Linked DNA regions of Streptantibioticus cattleyicolor NRRL 8057 = DSM 46488. The protein of the gene in region 2 interacts with the protein of the main gene of each other region in a pairwise test. Links are inferred from orthologs where the notes say so. Each region holds a gene or a part of one and is shown on either strand. Other genes may lie near its edges.

Region 1 (5,708 bases), 1.9 Mb from region 2 along the record:
TGTCCCACGCCGGAGTGGCCCAGGTCGTTCGACGCCCGGCCGGGAAACCCGTACACTCATGCCTCGTTGGTCCTCGACGGCGGATCAGTGCTGCGTGCCCTGTGCGACGGTTCTGATGCGGTAGGTTGGGGTAAACCAAAGGGTCGTAGCTCAAGTGGTAGAGCACTGGTCTCCAAAACCAGCGGTTGGGGGTTCAAGTCCCTCCGGCCCTGCTACACGCATCATCACCGCGGGTGCGTGCACGCGTACGTTGTGAACTGCCGTAAGAAAGCACCACCGCCGTGCGGCTCGACCGGGCGCGGCACGGCCGAGACCCGGATTCAGGTGAGGACGAGTGACGGAAGCCTTGGGCTCCACCGCGACGCCTGAAAGTGGTCGACCCGAGAACGAGGCCGACGAGGCGCTCGACGCGAGGGCGAAGAAGAAGCGCGGCGGAAAGCGCGGCAAGAAGGGCCCCTTCGCCCGGATCGGACTCTTCTACCGGCAGATCATCGCGGAGCTGCGGAAGGTCGTCTGGCCCGCCCGCAACGACCTCATGTCGTACACCACCGTGGTGATCGTCTTCGTCGCGGTCATGATCGGTATCGTGACCGTGGTCGACTGGGGATTCTCCTCGCTGCTGAAGTACGTCTTCGGCTGAGACCCCGCCAAGGGCGCCCGCCACCGCGGTCGCCCGAGCGCATCGTTCCACCCCTTGAAGCCAGGAAGAAGCAGCCATCGTGTCTGACCCGAACCTGTACGACGCCGACGAGACCGCCGCGGCGGCCGACGAGGCTGCGGCGAGCGCAGAATCGGTCGAGGCCCAGGGCGACGACACCGAGCGCGACACCGCCGCGGCGGCCGAGGAGACCGCGGCTGCGGAGACCACCGAGGAGGCCGCGGAGGACGAGGCCGCCGAGGAGACCGGGGCCGAGGACGCCGAGGCCGGGACCGAGGGCGTCGAGACCGAGGGCGTCGAGACCGAGGGCGTCGAGACCGAGGCCGTCGAGGAGGCCGAGGAGCCGGCCGCCCCCGCCGTCGACCCGGTGACCGCGTTCCGCGAGGAGCTGCGCACCCTGCCCGGCGACTGGTACGTGATCCACACCTACGCCGGTTACGAGAACCGCGTGAAGGCCAACCTGGAGCAGCGCGCCGTCTCGCTCAACGTCGAGGACTACATCTTCCAGGCCGAGGTGCCGCAGGAGGAGGTCGTCCAGATCAAGAACGGCGACCGGCGCACCGTCAAGCAGAACAAGCTCCCCGGCTACGTGCTCGTCCGCATGGACCTGACCAACGAGTCGTGGGGCGTGGTCCGCAACACCCCGGGTGTCACCGGCTTCGTCGGCAACGCCTACGACCCGTACCCGCTCACCCTGGACGAGGTCGTCAAGATGCTCGCCCCGGAGGTCGAGGAGCAGGCCGCGGCGGGCGCCGAGGGCGGCGAGGCCGCGCCGAAGAAGAAGGTCGAGGTCCAGGTGCTGGACTTCGAGGTCGGCGACTCGGTGACGGTGACCGACGGTCCCTTCGCCACCCTCCAGGCGACCATCAACGAGATCAACCCCGACTCCAAGAAGGTCAAGGGCCTGGTGGAGATCTTCGGCCGGGAGACCCCGGTGGAGCTCTCCTTCGACCAGATCCAGAAGAACTGACCACGGTTCTTCCCACCGCTTCCGTCCAGGTCAGCCCGGCGCTCGCAGCCGGTCTGACCTGCTCGGTTTCAGGCCGCGCGGCGGTACCCGTTATCGTTGTGCGGTATGCCTGCCGGCGGGTGCGTGCCGCCTGCCCGCGGGTGTGAACACTCTCGACTCAGGACCCGGAGAGAGCACATGCCTCCCAAGAAGAAGAAGGTCACGGGGCTGATCAAGCTCCAGATCCAGGCCGGTGCCGCCAACCCGGCCCCGCCGGTCGGTCCGGCGCTGGGTCAGCACGGCGTCAACATCATGGAGTTCTGCAAGGCCTACAACGCCGCGACCGAGTCGCAGCGTGGCATGGTCGTGCCGGTGGAGATCACGGTCTACGAGGACCGTTCCTTCACCTTCGTGACCAAGACTCCGCCGGCCGCGAAGCTGATCCTCAAGGCCGCCGGCGTCGAGAAGGGCTCCGGCGAGCCGCACTCGAAGAAGGTCGCCAAGATCACCCGCGACCAGGTCCGGGAGATCGCCACCACCAAGATGCCCGACCTGAACGCCAACGACCTGGACGCCGCCGAGAAGATCATCGCCGGCACCGCCCGTTCCATGGGCATCACGGTCGAGGGCTGACGACCGACCTTTCGAGGTGGGAGGGCCACGCGCCGGCCCGTACCACGACTCCACACAGACTCACGTAGGAGCAGTAGTGAAGCGCAGCAAGTCCTTCCGGGCTGCGGAGGCCAAGGTCGACCGGGAGCGTCAGTACGCCCCGCTCGAGGCCGTCCGTCTCGCCAAGGAGACCTCCACCGCCAAGTTCGACGCCACCGTCGAGGTGGCCATGCGTCTGGGTGTCGACCCGCGCAAGGCCGACCAGATGGTGCGTGGCACCGTCAACCTTCCGCACGGCACCGGCAAGACCGCCCGGGTCCTGGTCTTCGCGACCGGTGACCGTGCTGCGGCTGCGGAGGCCGCCGGCGCCGACATCGTCGGCTCCGACGAACTGATCGACGAGGTCGCCAAGGGCCGCCTGGACTTCGACGCCGTCGTCGCCACCCCGGACCTGATGGGCAAGGTCGGCCGCCTCGGCCGCGTGCTCGGTCCGCGTGGTCTGATGCCGAACCCGAAGACCGGCACCGTCACTCCGGACGTGGCCAAGGCCGTGACCGACATCAAGGGCGGCAAGATCGAGTTCCGTGTCGACAAGCACGCGAACCTCCACTTCATCATCGGCAAGGCCTCCTTCGGCGAGCAGCAGCTGGTGGAGAACTACGCCGCGGCGCTGGAGGAGATCCTGCGTCTGAAGCCGTCCGCCGCCAAGGGCCGGTACATCAAGAAGGCCGCCATCACCACCACGATGGGCCCCGGCATCCCGGTCGACCCCAACCGCACCCGGAACCTCCTCGTCGAGGAAGACCCGGCCGCGGTCTGACGCCCGGCATCCCGGAAGGCCGGTCCCCGCATCGCGCGGGGGCCGGCCTTTCGCCGTGGTGTCCGTGGTGTGCGTTACGTTGCTGCCCTCTCAAAGTGAACAGGGGCGGGAACGATGGCACAGGCAGGACGGGGCAGGGTGGCGGGGCGCACGGCCGGTGCGGTGGCCGTGGTGGCCGCGCTGGCGACGCTGACGGCGTGCGGGGGCGGCACCAAGTCCGCCGCGGGCTCTGGGCAGTCGTCCACGGCGACCCCGGCACCGATCGGGGCCTCCGCGATGGACGTGCTGATGAAGGTCGCGGACCGGATGGACCGAGCCCATTCGGTGAAGGTCGTGGGGACGATCGGCCAGGGCGCCGGCTCCCCGGGTATCTCCAGCACGGGGGCGTTCGACTGGTCCGACGGGATGACCGGTGAGGTCGACCTGGTGCCCGGCAGCCCGCTCGCCAAGCTGGGGATGCTCGGCTACCGCTACACCCCCGACGCGATGTACACGCACTACGGGAGCGAGTTCGCACGGCACACCGGTGGCCGGCACTGGCTGAAGTTCGACTACGCGACGCTCGCCAAGGTGAGCGCACAGGGCGCGATGGTGCGCCAGCTGCTCCAGAACAACAACCCGGTGCAGTCGGTGAAGCTGCTGATCGCCGGAGGCGACGTGAAGAAGGTCGGCACCGAGTCGTTGTACGGCGTGACCGCGACCCATTACGCGGGCGTGGTCGACGCGGACAAGCTCGTCGGTCAGCAGGCCCGCGGGCTCGATCCGAAGCAGTTGAAGCTGTTCAAGGACAACCTGGCCGAGGCCGGCGTCACCAGCGAGACCATCGACCTGTGGGTGGACTCGCACGACCTGCCGGTGAAGAAGAGGGAAGAGCTGGACTCCGCGGGTGGCCGCATGGTCTCGACGGTCGACTACTCCGACTACGGTGTCGCCGTCGATGCCCAGGCGCCGCCCGCCTCCGACACCGTCGACTCCTCCGAGCTGCCGGAGAACCCCGGTGACACCGGCGCCCCGGGCGCCAGCCGACTGGCCTGACGGTTACGCCCCACCCGTCCCCCGGGCGGCGATTTGCCTCGTCGCCCGGGGGTCCCGTACGCTTCCGGGGAAGCCAGAGACCGCTGGTCGTCGCTGTGCCGTTTTGTGGGCGCGGCGGCCGAAGGATCCGCTAACCGCGGGCGACCTGCGCAGGTGACATCGGAGAAGCTCCCGGACGCATTGTGTCCGGTCGAGCCACGCCCCGTGCGCCTGCGCCGGGGCGTTTCGTATGTGTCAAGCCTCCTCCTTCGCGTCCTTGCGGTCCGCAATCACCCGGAAGGAGGCCGAGGCTCATGGCGAGGCCCGACAAGGCTGCCGCGGTTGCCGAGCTGACGGACAAGTTCCGCAGCGCGAACGCCGCAGTGGTCACGGCGTACACCGGCCTGAGCGTGGCGCAGCTCAAGGATCTGCGCCGTGCTCTCGGTGAGAACGCCCAGTACCGCGTTGCGAAGAACACGCTGACCAAGATCGCGGCCAACGAGGCCGGGATCAGCTCGCTCGACGACCTGCTCAACGGGTCGACGGCGCTCGCCTTCGTCACCGGTGACCCGGTGGAGGCGGCGAAGGGCCTGCGTGACTTCGCCAAGGACAACCCCGCGCTGGTCATCAAGGGCGGTGTCCTCGAGGGCAAGGCGCTGTCCGCCGAAGAGATCACCAAGCTCGCGGACCTCGAGTCCCGCGAGGTGCTGCTCGCCAAGCTGGCGGGTGCCATGAAGGCCAAGCAGTCCCAGGCTGCCGCGCTCTTCCAGGCCCTGCCGTCGAAGTTCGTCCGCACCGCGGAGGCGCTTCGGGTCAAGGTCGAGCAGGGCGGTGCCGGTACGCCGGCTCCCGCCGAGGCCGAGTCCGCCGAGTAATCACCCGGTTCTCGGTCGCAGCGGGCCAGCGCAAGCCCGCCACAACCAAGCGAAAACCCCGGCACCTGCCGAATTAGTGGAAGGACCGCCACCATGGCGAAGCTGACCCAGGAAGAGCTGCTGGAGCAGTTCGAGGGCATGACCCTGATCGAGCTGTCCGAGTTCGTGAAGGCCTTCGAGGAGAAGTTCGACGTCACCGCCGCCGCCCCGGCCGCCGTCGTCGCCGCCGGTGCCCCGGGTGCCCCGGCCGCCGCCGAGGTCGAGGAGAAGGACGAGTTCGACGTCATCCTCACCTCCGCCGGTGACAAGAAGATCCAGGTCATCAAGGTCGTGCGTGAGCTGACCTCGCTGGGCCTGAAGGAGGCCAAGGACCTGGTCGACGGTGCGCCGAAGCCGCTGCTCGAGAAGGTCAACAAGGAGGCCGCGGACAAGGCGAAGGAGGCCCTGGAGGCCGCCGGCGCCGGTGTCGAGGTCAAGTAAGACCCTTCGCGGGGTCCCGGTACCCCGTACGGGCCGTCCAGGCCCGGCACGGCCGTGTGTCGTGCGTGCCCCTTTCGAGGGGCTGATCAGCCGCAGGGCGGCCACCCGTTCGGGTGGTCGCCCTGCGGTCTTCGCGCCGTGGGGACCCGGCTGCACGCCGTTGTCGGTGGCGGCGGGTATGGTGATCTTCGCTGGTTCGGCGACCCCTCCGGCCGGGAGCGTGTGAGCATCCGCGCGGGGCGGGACCCTTGACGAACCGCACGCAGCGCGCAATTCTCGGGGAGTTCCCTCGCGAGGCAG
Region 2 (5,624 bases):
CGACCACGGTGTGGCGCCGGGGCGTTCCTGCACCACCAGCGCCGCCGTGACGATCCGGTCCCGCTCGACGTCCACCCCGGTCGTCTCGGTGTCGAACGCGGCGAGCGGCCCGTCGAACCAAGAAGGCATGGCCGGCCCCCTGTTCCGCTCATCCAGCCTGCCGGACGCCAACTACCGCGAAAACCCGCCGACTTGGCGAAACCGCGACGTCCGTGACGGTCTCTTACCCCCGACCCGCGCCCGGCGAACCGCACTCGTTTGCGGATCACCCGGGCCGGAGAAACCCTCAGTGGACGCCGCGTTCGCACACCACCGCGGCCCTCACCCACCACCGCCACCAGGCCCGGAAGGCACGGCAAGCCATGGCGCTCGCGCAGCCCCGACCGGGCGGGCCGCATCCCGGGCACGGCACGACGCCGAGGGGCGGACTCGCCGTCACCAGTTGCATGGAGACCCTGCAAGTGGGCTACCTGCACGCGGTCGCCGCCGCCGCGGGGTGCTCACTGGCCCAGCCCTACCCCGACAACGGCATCGACTGGCACGTCAGCCACACCTCGCCCGGCCACCTGGTGGACGACGAAGTCACCATAAAGATCCAGCTCAAGGCGACCTACCAGGTGGCGCCGCACCCGCCGGGGCCGTTCTTCTCCTTCACCCTCGACAACGACCACCTGGTCAAGCTCGCCCGCCACCCGGTCTCGGTGCACAAGATCCTCGTGGTGATGCTCGTCCCACGCGGCCAGGAACGGTGGATCGGCGCCGGCCACGAGCGGATGGAACTGCGCCACTGCTGCTACTGGACCAACCTGGCCGGCCACCCGGTGACCGGCCGCCACAAGACCACCGTGCGCATCCCGACCGCCCGGATCTTCGACGACCGGGCACTGTGCGAGATCATGGCCCGGGTCGGGGCGGGAGGGAGACCCTGATGTGGCACGACCCGGAACACCCCTCGCCACCCGCCCCCGACCAGGTGGACCCCGAGGTGCTCACCGCCCTGCTGGTACGCCACGGCTGGCAGCGCCGCGGCGGCGTGCACGGCCGCTACACCCGCTGGACCCCGCCCGGCGCCGCACCACGCGGCGGCCCCGGCGCCGGCACCTCCCTGCTGGTCCCCGCCCCCGGCGGCTACGGCGACTACTGCGACCTGCTCGGCGAGGCGCTCACCGCGCTGGCCCGCTCCGGCGCCCCCTCCGCCCGCGACGTCCTGCTCGCCCTGGCCGTACCCGGCGACGAGATCCGCTGGCGGCGCGCGGCCGGCGGCACCGGCGCTGCGGTCCCCTGGGACGAGGCCGAACGGCTGCGCACCGCCGCCGCCGACACCCTGCTGGCCGCCGCCCGCGCCACCCGGAGCCGCGCCGGATACTTCGGCGAACGCCACCGCCGGTACGCCGACGCCTACCTGCGCCAGGTCCTCGTCGGGCCCAGCCCGAGCGGCCAGGCGCTCACCGCCTACGCCCCGGCACCGGACGGCCGCGCCGTCACCGTCACCCTGCTGCGGGCGCTGCGCGCGGTCCGGGACGCCGTCGACCACCAGCGCGCCACCGGCCGGCTCGACGCCTTCGACGCCGCCGTCGAACTCGGCGTCTGCCACGAACTGGTCACCGCGATCGCCCTGCTGGTGCACGGCAGCGAGGGCGCCGAGCTCCAGCTCGACTGGTCCCCGGTGGCCGGAGTCCCCGTCGGCCTCGCCGCCCGCCCCGCACCCGTCGGCTTCACCCCCGGCGACCTGCCCGCACTCCACCTGGCCGCCGCCCGCTACCTGGCCGCCGAACCCGCGCTGCCGGCCACCGTCACCGGCACCGTCACCCGGCTGCGCAGCGACCGCCCGGAGGACGGCGGCACCGTACGGCTGCGGGTGCTGGCCGGCGCCCCGGTCGCCCGGATCCGGGCCGGCCTCGACCGCCACGCCTACCGCGTCGCCGTCCACGCCCACCTCGTCGGCCTGCCGCTGCGGCTCACCGGCAGGCTGGAGAGCCGCGGCGGCTTCCGTACCCTCGCCGCGGTCACCGCGGTGGCCCCGGTGCCGGTGGACGCGGCGGAACGGGAACGGATGCTCAAGGCGCTCGACGACGGCGAGCCGGGCCAGGACGGTTACGGCCCGACGGGCTGACCCCGGTACGATCGCACCGGGGCAGCGTCGCGCTGCCGTCGCCCAGATCCAGTCAGGAGTAACCGGTGTCTCAGATCCGTGTGGTCATCAAACGCGATTCCGTTGAGCGGGAAGAGCGGGTGGTCACGACGGGTACGACGGCCGCGGACCTCTTCGGCGGCGAGCGCACCGTGGTCGCCGCCCGGGTGGCCGGCGAGCTGAAGGACCTGGCCCACAAGGTCGCCGAGGGCGACGAGATCGAGCCGGTCGAGATCGGCAGCGAGGACGGCCTCGCCATCCTGCGCCACTCCACCGCGCACGTGATGGCCCAGGCCGTGCAGGAGCTCCACCCCGAGGCCAAGCTGGGCATCGGTCCGCCCATCAAGGACGGCTTCTACTACGACTTCGACGTCGACAAGCCGTTCCACCCCGATGACATCAAGGCCATCGAGAAGAAGATGCAGGAGATCGTCAAGCGCGGCCAGCGCTTCTCCCGCCGCGCGGTCAGCGACGAGCAGGCCCGCGAGGAGCTGGCCGGCGAGCCCTACAAGCTGGAGCTGATCGGCCTCAAGGGCTCCGCCGCCGACGCCGCGGAGGGCGCCTCCGCCGAGGTCGGCGCCGGCGAGCTGACCATCTACGACAACCTGGACGCCAAGACCGGCGAGCTGTGCTGGAAGGACCTGTGCCGCGGTCCCCACCTGCCCACCACCCGGCTGATCCCGGCCTTCAAGCTGATGCGCTCGGCCGCCGCCTACTGGCGCGGCAGCGAGAAGAACCCGCAGCTCCAGCGGATCTACGGCACCGCCTGGCCCTCCAAGGACGAGCTCAAGGCCCACCTCGACTTCCTCGCCGAGGCCGAGAAGCGCGACCACCGCAAGCTCGGCAGCGATCTCGACCTGTTCTCCATCCCCGAGGAGATCGGCTCCGGCCTCGCCGTCTTCCACCCCAAGGGCGGCATCGTGCGCCGCGCCATGGAGGACTACTCGCGCCGCCGCCACGAGGAGGCGGGGTACGAGTTCGTCTACACCCCGCACGCCACCAAGGGGAAGCTGTTCGAGGTCTCGGGCCACCTGGACTGGTACGCCGACGGCATGTACCCGCCCATGCAGCTCGACGAGGGCATCGACTACTACCTCAAGCCGATGAACTGCCCCATGCACAACCTGATCTTCCGTGCCCGGGGCCGCTCCTACCGCGAACTCCCGCTGCGCCTCTTCGAGTTCGGCACCGTCTACCGCTACGAGAAGTCCGGCGTGGTGCACGGCCTCACCCGCGCCCGCGGCTTCACCCAGGACGACGCGCACATCTACTGCACCAAGGAGCAGATGGCCGACGAGCTCGACTCGCTGCTCACCTTCGTGCTGGGCCTGCTGCGCGACTACGGCCTGGAGGACTTCTACCTGGAGCTGTCCACCAAGGACCCGGAGAAGTACATCGGGACGGACGAGAACTGGGAGGAGGCCACCGCCACGCTGCGCAAGGCGGCCGAGAAGCAGGGCTTGGAGCTCGTGCTCGACCCCGGCGGCGCCGCGTTCTACGGCCCCAAGATCTCCGTCCAGGCCCGCGACGCCATCGGCCGCACCTGGCAGATGTCCACGATCCAGGTGGACTTCAACCTCCCCGAGCGCTTCGACCTGGAATACACCGCGGCCGACGGCTCCCGGCAGCGCCCGGTGATGATCCACCGCGCCCTCTTCGGCTCCATCGAGCGCTTCTTCGCGGTGCTGCTGGAGCACTACGCGGGCGCCTTCCCGGCGTGGCTCGCCCCGGTCCAGGCGGTCGGCATCCCGATCGGCGACGCCCACGTGCCGTACCTGGCCGAGTTCGCCGCCAAGGCGAAGGCCAAGGGGGTGCGCATGGAGGTGGACTCCTCGGCGGACCGCATGCAGAAGAAGATCCGCAACGCGCAGAAGTCCAAGGTCCCGTTCATGGTCATCGCCGGTGATGACGACATGGCGGCCGGCTCGGTGAGCTTCCGCTACCGGGACGGGTCGCAGAAGAACGGCATCCCGTGTGACCAGGCCATCTCCGAGATCGTTGATGTGGTGGAGCGCCGCGTCCAGGTGTGATCGCGGTCGTGAGGACGGTCAGGGGGCCCCGCTTCGGCGGGGCCCCCGGCGTTTATGCTGGCCCGCATGACGACTGAGCCGGAAGAGCAGATCGGAGTGGGGACGCCGGACGCGTTCCAGCGCCTGTGGACCCCGCACCGCATGGCGTACATCCAAGGCGAGAACAAGCCGACCGGCCCGGGCGCCGGGGACGGCTGCCCGTTCTGCGACATCCCGGCCAAGTCGGACGAGGACGGCCTCGTGCTCGCCCGAGGTGAGCACGTGTACGCGGTGCTCAATCTGTACCCCTACAACGGCGGACACTGCATGATCGTCCCCTTCCGTCACGTCGCCGACTACACGGAGTTGAACGACGTGGAGACGGTCGAGTTGGCCGAATACACCAAGCAGGCCATGACCGCGCTGCGGTCCGCGTCCGGGGCGCACGGGTTCAACATCGGCATGAACCAGGGCGCGGTGGCGGGCGCGGGGATCGCGGCCCATCTGCATCAGCACGTGGTGCCCCGGTGGGGCGGGGACACCAACTTCATGCCGGTCGTCGGTCACACCAAGGTGCTGCCGCAGTTGCTCGCCGACACCCGGGCGATGCTCGCCGCCCACTGGCCCAAGGGCTGACCGGGCCGGCACCGCTGAAACGCCGCGGCGGGCCCGGGGACGATCCCGGACCCGCCGCGTACGCCTGTCGTCACGCGTCGTAGGCGTCGGCCTTCTTCGGCGCGGCCTCCTGCACCCCGGTGCCCAGCGCCAGCGAGCGGGCGGCGAACCGTTCGGTGTCCACGCCGTTCTCCCGCAGCACCGACAGCGCCGCGGAGTGCACCACCCGCAGCACCGGGGTCACCGCGCGCAACGCGTCGTCGGCCATGAAGCGGTGCTTCCACGGCTTGCCGGCCCAGGTGTGCCGCAGCCCGAACGGCTCGGGCAGGGTGAGCTTGCCGCCGAGGTAGTCCAGCACCGGCGGGAACCAGGTCAGCGGGGCGCGCGCGGACAGCCGCACCACCTCGGCCGAGTCCACCAGCGGCAGCCGTACGGTGCGGGTCTCCCAGAACTTGACGCTCTTGGCGACCTTCTTCTCCTTAGGGCTCGGCTTGGACAGGAAGATCCCGTCCACCGGGCCGAGGGCGTGCCCGGAGACCTCGATGCGCAGCGTGTGGTGGAGCACGGTCACCGTGATCAGCAAGGTGATCACCAACTGGCCGTCCCAGAGCACGAACTGCACGCCCAGGTAGTGCCGGTTGCCGGCGCCGAACTGCTGCTCGTTGCAGATCCGCTGGATCTCGAAGTCCTTGACGGTGAACCCCTCCACCTCGGCACCGGTGGGGCGGGTGATGCCCTTGGCGTTCTCGCCGATCGGGGCGACGACCCAGTTCCGTATCGACGGCTTGGGGAAGCCGCCGGTGTGCAGCGGGCCGCGCTCCAGTTCGCGCAGGCGGTCCTGGATGGCGCGTATCACGTCCCAGCTGCGG

The links. The genes of interacting proteins can lie anywhere in the genome.
Region 1: the proteins of thrS (region 2) and rplA interact in binary tests that used the Escherichia coli proteins (3 or more experiments, as listed by UniProt). The link is inferred for Streptantibioticus cattleyicolor NRRL 8057 = DSM 46488 from one-to-one orthologs.

What each region holds. Positions count from the first base shown.
Region 1 is NC_017586.1:3,773,289-3,778,996, forward strand. The notes cover bases 1,192-4,177. They hold rplA (50S ribosomal protein L1), read left to right. Parts: upstream 1,192-2,316; coding sequence 2,317-3,039; downstream 3,040-4,177. Other genes in these bases: nusG (transcription termination/antitermination protein NusG), read left to right, coding at 1,192-1,628; rplK (50S ribosomal protein L11), read left to right, coding at 1,806-2,240; SCATT_RS16825 (hypothetical protein), read left to right, coding at 3,154-4,074. Outside these bases: preprotein translocase subunit SecE, read left to right, coding at 335-640; more of nusG, read left to right, coding at 720-1,191; rplJ (50S ribosomal protein L10), read left to right, coding at 4,368-4,928; rplL (50S ribosomal protein L7/L12), read left to right, coding at 5,022-5,408. UniProt on the Escherichia coli protein: One of the primary rRNA binding proteins, it binds very close to the 3'-end of the 23S rRNA. Forms part of the L1 stalk. It is often not seen in high-resolution crystal structures, but can be seen in cryo_EM and 3D reconstruction models.
Region 2 is NC_017586.1:5,701,395-5,707,018, forward strand. Bases 1,768-4,669 are described here. They hold thrS (threonine--tRNA ligase), read left to right. Parts: upstream 1,768-2,178; coding sequence 2,179-4,161; downstream 4,162-4,669. Other genes in these bases: SCATT_RS25070 (hypothetical protein), read left to right, coding at 1,768-2,113; SCATT_RS25080 (HIT family protein), read left to right, coding at 4,216-4,669. Also shown: SCATT_RS25060 (exonuclease domain-containing protein), read right to left, coding at 1-129; SCATT_RS25065 (DUF4365 domain-containing protein), read left to right, coding at 363-929; more of SCATT_RS25070, read left to right, coding at 929-1,767; more of SCATT_RS25080, read left to right, coding at 4,670-4,776; SCATT_RS25085 (hypothetical protein), read right to left, coding at 4,847-5,624. UniProt on the Escherichia coli protein: Catalyzes the attachment of threonine to tRNA(Thr) in a two-step reaction: L-threonine is first activated by ATP to form Thr-AMP and then transferred to the acceptor end of tRNA(Thr). The rate-limiting step is amino acid activation in the presence of tRNA.